Regions from separate parts of the Bradyrhizobium sp. SZCCHNS1022 genome, predicted to be linked through region 3. Evidence: predicted binding sites of a transcription regulator. Region 3 holds the regulator's gene; each other region holds the start of a gene.
What was found. The regulator LexA, encoded in region 3, represses DNA repair genes until DNA is damaged. The targets are predictions, from matches to a motif close to TGTTCNNNNTGTGTTCNG.
Positions count from the first base shown of each region.

Region 1 (3,274 bases), on a different contig from region 3:
CCGATAGAGCAGGCCGAAGCGATTGGGATCGCGATGCAGGATGGCGGATTGCGCCAATTCGACGAATGACGCCGGCACCGAGAACGTGCCCTCCGGGACCTCCGGCAGCGTCGTCTCGGCCTGATCGTCGAACAGGTCAGCCGTCGCGCCTCGCACGCGCCAGGTCACCTCCGCCGGCTTGACGTCGTTCGTCGCCAACGCCCGCGCCGCCTTGCGCCAGCCGTCGAAGTCGGTGTTGCTGTCGAGGGTGACGATGTGCATCTGTCTCCTCCCGTCATTCGAGGAGCCGAAGGCGACGAAGCAATCCAGAATCGTTGTCTGGCTCCTGGATTGCTTCGGGGCTTCGTCCCTCGCAATGACGGCTCGGTTAGAATCCAAATCCCAATTGCTGCGGCTTCGGCTGAAGCCTCGTCCGCAGCCCGGCGGCATCAAGCAGCCCGCGAGACGGACGATGGTCTGAGAGAACGATGAACGGCAGCGCCTTGTTCCGGGCCACGTGCAGTCGGGTGAGGTCGGCGAGCCGGATCGAGGTCGCGCGGCGCATGGTGAGAATGCGCTCGACCGTGCGGGTGCCGAAGCCCGGCACGCGCAACAGCTCCTCGCGGCTCGCCGTGTTGATGTCGAGCGGAAAGCGGTCGCGGTGGCGCAGCGCCCAGGCGAGCTTGGGGTCGATGTCGAGCGGCAGCATGCCTTCGCCTTCGTCGACGATTTCCTCGGCGTCGAAGCCGTAGAAGCGCATCAGCCAGTCGGCCTGGTAGAGCCGGTGCTCGCGCGCGAGGGGCGGCGCCTGCAACGGCAGCGCGCGGCTGGCATCCGGGATCGGACTGAAGGCGGAATAGTAGACACGCCTCAGCTTGTAGGCGCCGTAGAGATTGGCCGAGGTCGCCAGGATGGTGCGGTCGTTAGCGCTGTCGGCGCCGACGATCATCTGCGTGCTCTGGCCTGCGGGCGCAAAGCGCGGCGGCCGGGCCTTGCGGATCGCCTTTTTGGCTTCATCCGCTTCGTCGAGCTTGAGCCGGAGCCGCCCCATGGTGCGGCGGATCGCGCGCTGGTTCTTTTCCGGTGCGAGTTTGGCGAGGCTCGTCTCCAGCGGCATCTCGATATTGATGCTGAGCCTGTCGGCATATTTGCCGGCTTCCGCGATCAGCGCTTCGTCCGCTTCGGGAATCGTCTTCAGATGGATGTAGCCGCGGAAACGATGCTCCTCGCGCAATTTGCGCGCGACCGACACCACTTGCTCCATCGTGTAGTCGGGGCTGCGGATGATGCCGGAGGAGAGGAACAGGCCCTCGATGTAGTTGCGGCGATAGAAGTCGATGGTGAGCTTGACGATCTCATCCACCGTGAAGCGTGCGCGAGGGACGTTGGAGGAAGCGCGATTGACGCAATAGAGGCAATCGTAATTGCAGGCATTGGTAAGAAGGATCTTGAGCAGCGAGATGCAGCGGCCGTCGGGCGCATAGGAATGACAGATGCCCATGCCGGGCGCGGTCGAGCCGAGACCCTTGCCGTCGCTGGAATCCCGCATCTCGGTACCGCTGGAGGCGCAGGAGGCATCGTATTTGGCGGCATCGGCCAGGATCTCCAGTTTGCGTAGCAGCTCCATCGGCCTGAATCCCTTTGATTCCGTTGCGTGAATCTCGTCCGGGTCAATCCCGATTGACTCATCGCAAGGCGTTAGCTTTATATTAGAACGTATCATGAACAAAGAGGTTCGTTGCGGGTTCAACCGCAAGGACCTGTAACGGGGCGAGAAGGAGCGGCGACGCATGACCGGCGCACGCATGGACACGCTTGCGCGCCTGCGCAGCGGCATCGCCCGCCTCGAGGCGGGCGAGGGCACGCTGGAGGGGCGCCGTGTCGCGCTCGGCCATGACGAGGTCGACGCGACCTTGCAGGGCGGGCTCGCCACCGGCGCATTGCACGAAGTGTTTGCGCCGAGCGGAACGCAGGCGGCAGCCGCAACCGGCTTTGTCTTTGGGCTTGCGGCGCGCGTCTCGGCGCGGCGGCCGCTGATCTGGATCAGGCAGGATTTTGCCGAACGGGAGAGCGGCGCGCTGTCGCCATGTGGATTGGCCGAACTCGGCCTCGATCCACGCCTGCTGGTGACGGTGCGTGCGCCCGATCTCGAAACGGCGCTGCGCACAGGCGCGGATGCGCTCGCCTGCGATGCGCTCGGCGCCGTGATGATCGAGGTCTGGGGCGAGACCAAGAAGTTCGATCTCGTCGCCAGCCGCAAGCTGACGCTGGCGGCACAAGCGTCCGGCGTCGCCGGGTTGATGTTGCGGATCGCCGCCGAGCCCGTCCCTTCGACCGCCGAAACGCGCTGGATGTTGCGCACCGCGCCGTCTTTGCCCGGGGCGTCTTGGACCGCGTGGGGCGCGCCGCGCTTCGATGCCGAGCTTGTTCGCAACCGTCACGGCCAGACCGGGCGATGGATCATGGAGTGGACCTGCGATGACCAGTGTTTCAGCCAACCGGCGGCGGATCCTCAGCCTGTGGCTGCCGCGCCTGCCGATCGATCGCATCAAGCGAAAGCTGGCATCCACAAGCGCCACGCCTGATGACGGCAAGCCGAACGTCGTCGTCATCAAGGACGGCAACGCGCTTTTGATCCATTCGCTCGACGAGGCGGCGGCCCGCTGGGGCCTGACGCATGGCCTGCCGCTCGCCAATGCCCGCGCCATCTGTCCGGACCTCCTGGTGCACGAAGCCGATACCGCGGCGGATACCAAGACGCTGGAGGACATCGCCGATTGGTGCGACCGCTTCACGCCGCTGGTGGCGCTCGACCCGCCGCATGGTCTGGCGCTCGATGTTACCGGCTGCGCCCATCTGTTCGGCGGTGAGGCCATGCTGATGAAGCTCTTGTGCGACGCGCTGACCGCGCGCGGCTTCACCGTGTCGGCTGCGATCGCGTCGAATGCGATCTGTGCGCGCACCTTGAACCACCATGTCCACGGCCGCATCGTGCTTGACGGTGAGGAGGCGGCTGTCGTCAGTCCGTTGCCGGTGGTGGCACTCGGCGCCGGCGAGGCGATCACGCTGGGGCTGCGCCGCGCGGGGTTGAAGACCATCGGCGATGTCGCATCCCGCGGCCGCCACGAGATCACCGCGCGCTTCGGCGCGGTCTTCACGCGCGTGCTGGCCCAGGCGTTGGGCGAAGCGGATGCGCCGATCAGTCCGCGCAAGCCGCCGCCGGACTACATCGTCGAGAAGCGCTTTGCCGAACCGGTGGCGACCGACACCGTCATCGCCGCGAGCCTGTCGAGCC
Region 1 is NZ_JAUETT010000004.1:329,796-333,069, forward strand. Features, by position in the region: gene QX071_RS24335 (UdgX family uracil-DNA binding protein) at 1-261, opposite strand, end outside; gene QX071_RS24340 (putative DNA modification/repair radical SAM protein) at 368-1,606, opposite strand; gene QX071_RS24345 (DNA repair protein) at 1,770-2,564, shown strand; gene QX071_RS24350 (DNA polymerase Y family protein) at 2,458-3,274, shown strand, end outside.
Region 1: the regulator LexA is predicted to act here: its motif matches at 1,690-1,707, upstream of QX071_RS24345 (DNA repair protein).

Region 2 (3,274 bases), 750 kb from region 3:
ACGTAGAGCACCCCGGTCAGGCCCGAGCCGATCTGCGAGGCCAGGCGGATGCGCTGGCTCTCGCCGCCGGAGAGGGTGCCGGAGGAGCGCGACAGCGTCAGATAATTGAGGCCGACGTCGAGCAGGAAGGTCAGACGCTCGCGGATCTCCTTCAGGATGCGTGCGGCGATCTCGCTTTGCTGCGCATTCAGGCTCTCCGGAACGTCGGCGAACCATTCGCCGGCAGCCTTGACGCTGAGATTGCTGATCTCGCCGATGTGCTTGCCGGCGACCTTGACGCACAGCGCCTCGGGCTTGAGCCGGTAGCCGTTGCAGGCGGCGCAGGGCACGTCGTTGAAATATTTGCCGAGCTCTTCGCGCGCCCATTCGCTCTCGGTCTCGCGGAAGCGGCGCTCGATATTGGTGATGACGCCCTCGAACGGCTTCTTGGTGTCGTAGGAGCGGACGCCGTCCTCATAGGTGAACTTGATCTCGTCGTCGCCGGAGCCGTGGAGCAGGGCGTTCTGCACCTTCTTCGGCAGGTCCTTCCACTTGGTGTCGAGCGTGAACTTGTAGAATTTGCCGAGCGCGGTCAGCGTCTGCAGGTAATAGGGCGACGACGACTTGGCCCAGGGCGCGATGGCGCCCTTGCGCAAGGTGATATCCTTGTCGGGGATGACGAGATCGGCATCGACATGCTGCTCGACGCCGAGGCCGCCGCATTCCGGGCAGGCGCCATAGGGATTGTTGAAGGAGAACAGCCGCGGCTCGATCTCGGGAATCGTGAAGCCGGAGACGGGGCAGGCGAACTTCTCCGAGAACAGGATGCGCTCGGGCCCGCTCTTGTCGTGGATTTTGGCGGTCTTCTTCTTCTCCTCGGCCGGCGCCGAGGCGGGGGCATCCGCGAACTCGATCACCGCCAGCCCTTCGGCCAGCTTCAGCGCGGTCTCGAAGCTCTCGGCGAGCCGCTGGCCGATGTCGGAGCGCACGACGATGCGGTCGACCACGACGTCGATGTCGTGCGGAAACTTCTTGTCGAGCGTGGGCGCCTCGGCCAGCTCATGGAACGCGCCGTCGATCTTGACGCGCTGAAAGCCCTTCTTGAGATATTCGGCGAGCTCCTTCTTGTACTCGCCCTTGCGTCCGCGCACGACCGGCGCCAGCAGATAGAGCCGGGTGCCCTCGGGCAGCGCCAGCACGCGGTCGACCATCTGCGACACGGTCTGGCTCTCGATCGGCAGCCCCGTGGCGGGCGAGTAGGGCACGCCGACGCGCGCCCACAACAGTCGCATGTAGTCGTAGATCTCGGTGACGGTGCCGACGGTGGAGCGCGGGTTCTTCGAGGTCGTTTTCTGCTCGATCGAGATCGCCGGCGACAGGCCGTCGATCTGGTCGACGTCCGGCTTCTGCATCATCTCCAGGAACTGGCGCGCATAGGCCGAGAGCGATTCGACGTAACGGCGCTGGCCCTCGGCATAGATGGTGTCGAAGGCGAGCGAGGATTTGCCCGAGCCGGACAGGCCGGTGAACACGACCAGCTTGTCGCGCGGGATCTCGACGTCGATGTTCTTCAGATTGTGCTCGCGCGCGCCACGAATGGTGATGGCGCGGAGGCTGGACGGGTTGCCTTGCTGACGCTGCTTGGCCTTAAGCACTTCATCCATTGCGATTCGTCCCACGGCGCGGCTTCCGGCGCCATCGTTGCGGCGCGCAGACCCGCACGCCTCAGGTTCAGGCGCGCTCCGCCGGGAACCGGCCATCGGACGCCAAAGGAGAAGGTAGACCTGGAACGTAGGAAGAACGGCGGTGGATTTCCAGTGCCGTCCGCGAATCATCAACAATGCGCTGGCGGAATGGCAGTCCGTGGCAGCAGCGCCAATCGAGCCACCTGGCACAGACAGGCGAACTCGCAAAGAAAAAGCCTCCGCTCGCGGGAGCGGAGGCTTCGACCGTGGCCCGTAAAGGCCAGCGATTCTTAGAAGTGGTAGTTGATGCCGACCTGCACCGAGTGCAGGTTGAGGTCGCCGGACGGAACACCGAAGTAGGTCTCGCCGCCGAAGCTCTTGTAGAGGTACTCGGCCTTGACCGACCACTTCGGAGCGAACAGAACTTCGACACCAGCGCCGACGGTCCAGCCGCTCAGGAACTTGGATTCGGACGCGGTCGCACCGAGGGTGGTGAGCGAGAGCTTGTTGTTCGCCCAGGCGTAGCCGCCGGTGCCGTACAGCAGCACGGTGTTGAAGGCGTAGCCGATACGGCCGCGGACGGTGCCGGTGCTGTCGATCTTGTCGGTGAGAGTCAGGCCGAGCCCGCTAACCGATGCGTTGATGTCAGCCCAAGCCGCGTCGGTCTCGAGACCATAAACCAGGCTGCCAGCCTGCCAGTTGTAGCCCAAGGTACCGCCAGCGAAGCCGCCCTTGATCGACGGGCTGCCGCTGTTCTCAGAGGCATAGCCGCCCATGCCGCCCAGATAGAAGCCGGCCCAGGTCGGCAGCGGCGCCATCACCGGAGCCTTGGTGTAGGTGCGCGCGGCCAGGTCAGCGGCGACGGCAGGGGCCATTCCCAGCGCGGCAAAGGCCACAGTCGTCAGCAGAATTTTCTTCATAATTTTCAGTCCCATTCTTCCTCGTCGCTCCCGCCATAGGTGTGACAGGAACGTACCCGTTCAGATTGACGGAACCGCTATAACCGAGGTCTGCTCGAAAAACCGTCACTTCCGGGCCACAGTCGTGTCCAAAGCACGCCATTGGGAGCAAAAACCGGAAAGGCTTTGCAGCTCAGCCACATCTTCTGCAGGGGGCCGAAACGGCCGCCGCCCGGCCGACGAAAAAGGCCGGCGTGACGCCGGCCTCTGAATTCGACCTGCTGCGCGATCGATCAGTAGCGGGTCAGCGCCGGGCCGCCGAAGCGGTAGTTGACGCGCACGGTCGCCATGTCCACGTCCTGCTTGATCGTGTCGGTGCGGGCATTGGCGACGGCGGTGGCCGGGAAGCTGACGTTGCGGCTGCCCATGAACAGGTGATCGTACTCGAGCGCCACCGACCAGTTCGGGGCGAAGCCATACTCAAGGCCGGTGCCGACGGTGCCGCCCCAGCGTGTTTCGCTCGCCGAATCGATCTCCGCACCGGTCAAGGTGGCCAGCCCGCGATACTTGTTGTGGGTGACGGCAGCGCCGCCCTTCACGTACCAGAGCACGTTGCCCCAGGCGTAGCCGACCTGACCGGTGAACAGGCCGATCGCATCGGTCTTGGTCTGGTTGGTGACGCCCGCGGCCAGCGCTGCCGTACTGACATTG
Region 2 is NZ_JAUETT010000002.1:1,105,002-1,108,275, reverse strand. Features, by position in the region: gene uvrA (excinuclease ABC subunit UvrA) at 1-1,643, opposite strand, end outside; gene QX071_RS18670 (porin family protein) at 1,955-2,584, opposite strand; gene QX071_RS18665 (outer membrane protein) at 2,857-3,274, opposite strand, start outside.
Region 2: the regulator LexA is predicted to act here: its motif matches at 1,765-1,782, upstream of uvrA (excinuclease ABC subunit UvrA).

Region 3 (3,274 bases):
CCGCAGCCGATGTCGGCGATGGACGGCTATGCGGTCCGCGCCGCGGATGCCGACCGCGCCCGCGCCACGCTCAAGGTCATCGGCGAGATCGCGGCCGGCCGGCCGTTCGATCGCACGCTCGGGCCCGGCGAGGCCGCGCGCATCTTCACCGGCGGCGTCGTTCCCGACGGCGCCGACGCCATCGTGATCCAGGAGGACACGATCGCGGATGGCGACCACGTCACCATCACCGAAGCGGCCAGGAAGGGCCGGCATATTCGCCCGGCCGGCGCGGATTTCCACGAAGGCGACGTGCTGCTCAAAGCCGGCCGACGCCTGAGCGATCGCGACCTGTCGCTCGCCGCCAGCATGAACTATCCCGAGCTCCCGGTGCACCGCCGCCCCAAGGTAGCGCTGCTTGCCACCGGCGACGAGCTGGTGATGCCGGGGTCGAATCCCGGTCCCGGCCAGATCGTCTATTCCAACGGCTACGCGCTGCGCGCCCTGGCGCGCGCCGAGGGCGCAGATCCCATCGACCTCGGCATCGCCGCCGACACGCTGGACTCGACGGTCGCAGGCATCCGCCGCGCGCGCGAGGCGAAAGCCGACATCCTGATCACGACCGGCGGCGCCTCGGTCGGCGATCATGATCTGGTCAAGCAGGCGCTGGACGCCGAGGGCGTGGACATGGCGTTCTGGAAGATCGCGATGCGCCCGGGCAAACCGATGATGCATGGACGGTTGGGCCAGATGCGCGTGATCGGCCTGCCCGGCAATCCCGTCTCCTCCTATGTCTGCAGCCTGTTGTTTCTGGTGCCGCTGATTCGGAAGCTCGTGGGCTTGGCTCAAATCCACCCTGCCCGCGAGACTGCGCTGCTCGGCCGCGACCTCGCCGCCAACGACGTCCGCGAGGACTATCTGCGCGCGCGGCTCGAGGTGCGCGCCGACGGCGCGCTGGTCGCAACGCCGGTGACGCATCAGGATTCCTCGCTGCTCGGCAACCTCGCGCTATCGCAGGCCCTGGTGATCCGCCCGGCTTTTGCGCCCGCGGCAAGTGCCGGCTCCGTCTGCGAGATTCTGAGGCTGCCAGACTAAACAGGGTGCAGCTGCCAAATATACCGCCAGGGATCTCGCAGCTATTTTGCGGGCATCGAGCAGGCATCTTGCGCACCACCTTCATTGCAAATTAATGATTGCAGAACACATATCGAACAGATAGTGTCCGTTCATGATTTGTTTCGAAGATGTTGCGGGCGCCGCGAACTGAGGACGTTTCGAACGAGAACGCTTCAAACGAGAACGTCTTGAACGAGAGCGTCTTGAACAAGAACGTCTCGGGCGAGAACGACACATCAACCTGGGGATCTGGTCGAGATGCTGACGCGCAAACAGTACGAACTTCTGCGGTTCATCAACGAACGTCTGAGGGAAGCTGGCGTGCCGCCCTCCTTCGATGAGATGAAGGACGCACTCGATCTGCGCTCGAAGTCGGGCATCCATCGTCTGATCACCGCGCTGGAAGAGCGCGGCTTCATCCGCCGCCTGCCCAATCGCGCGCGCGCCATCGAGGTGATCAAGCTGCCCGAACTGTCCCAGGCGGCGAACAACCGGCGTGGCTTCACGCCGTCTGTCATCGAAGGTAATCTCGGCAAGGTGCGCACCAGCACGCCGGCGATCGACGAGGGCGATCGTCCCGTCGCCGTCCCGGTGATGGGCCGCATCGCTGCGGGCACGCCGATCGAGGCGCTGCAGACGCGCAGCCACACCATCAGCGTCCCGGCCGACATGCTCGGCTCCGGCGAGCATTATGCGCTGGAAGTCCGCGGCGACTCGATGGTCGATGCCGGCATCCTCGATGGCGACATGGCGCTGATCCAGCGCAACGACTCCGCCGACACCGGCGACATCGTCGTCGCGCTGATCGACGATGAGGAAGCCACCTTGAAACGTTTCCGCCGGCGCGGCGCCTCGATCGCACTGGAGCCGGCCAACACCGCTTATGAAGTCCGCATCCTGCCGCCCAACCGCGTCAAGATCCAGGGCAAGCTGATCGGGCTGTACCGCAAGTACTGATCGTCACGCGCGCGAACTGGATCGCGCGCAATTTGATCTGACGCGTTGGAGGTCTCTTCCGACGGCGCTGATGATGATTGCACTTCGATCGCGATGCAACACGCTCAAACGCTTGTGATCGCGAAGCGCCGTACGGGGTGCAGATCAGCGCAGAATTGCCGTCAAGCACGCGCTAACATCGTTCCTGATGTCCACTCTGATAGAGGCCTGCGCCTGTCCGGGGGGAGCGTGGGTTGCTATCTCGAACGAGGAGCGATCCGATGTGTGACTATAGCCTGCATGCTGTTGCGTCCCGCCCGGCGAAAGTCGGGGAAACGCTGATCTCGACGACGTTCCGCGGAACCTCGACCCGCGGCTTCGCCTCCGAGAGCGAGCCGAATGTCGCCGTGTGTATGCTGCCCGGGACGGAATTGGCGTTTGCCGACGACGTTCGCTACGACAGCCGCTGGATCTGGACCCGCACGATCCGCGACCGCGTGGCCAAGTTCAACACGATCGAGAAGCATGTGCCCGATCGCCACCATGATGCGATCGAGTTCGCAGATGGTCGGCATGTGCTGGTGACCCAGCTCTGCGAGGGACAACGCGTCACCGTGCTGCAATTGCCCGCGACCAAGCAGCCGGCCGAGCGCAGGCCGCTGGGCACCGAGGCTTCGAGCAGCAGCGAAACGACGCCGGTGCGGCGGATCTCGATCACCTGAACTGAGAAGCGCAACGGATGCGAAGACAAATGGGAACATTCGGCCCTCGGCGGAAGTTATGGTTCGCCGGGGGGAGAATGGCCCGTGGTCAACAAGATCAATTGGCAAAAGGCCGGGCGCATCACTGAGCCCGGTCGTTACATATTCACGTTCGGATGGCTGACCGTGACGGCCGACGATATCGCGGTCTGGCAGCAACATCCCGATGCGCTGTTCACCCTGGTGGAGCTTCCACCGCCATCGCGAAGCCCGTCGGATGGCGACGAGGACGACGACGCATCCGAATATCATCTCGGCACGTTCGAACTGCCGGATTGCTAATCCACCGCCCCCTGCTCCGCCTCCGGCGGCGTCGCGTCCTGGGATCTTGGCGCCGGCGAGCGCGGCGCCAGCGTTGCCTGGAAATCGCCCGCATCGGGAGCAGCCGGCCACCACGGCCGCTGCGTGCCGTTGGGCCGGACGGCCTCGACCGCAAAGCCGTCGCCGCGCCGCGTGAGGGCCAGTCCACCCTGATGCTGCAG
Region 3 is NZ_JAUETT010000002.1:354,520-357,793, reverse strand. Features, by position in the region: gene glp (gephyrin-like molybdotransferase Glp) at 1-1,074, shown strand, start outside; gene lexA (transcriptional repressor LexA) at 1,354-2,052, shown strand; gene QX071_RS15160 (hypothetical protein) at 2,313-2,753, shown strand; gene QX071_RS15155 (hypothetical protein) at 2,838-3,074, shown strand; gene QX071_RS15150 (ComEC/Rec2 family competence protein) at 3,071-3,274, opposite strand, start outside.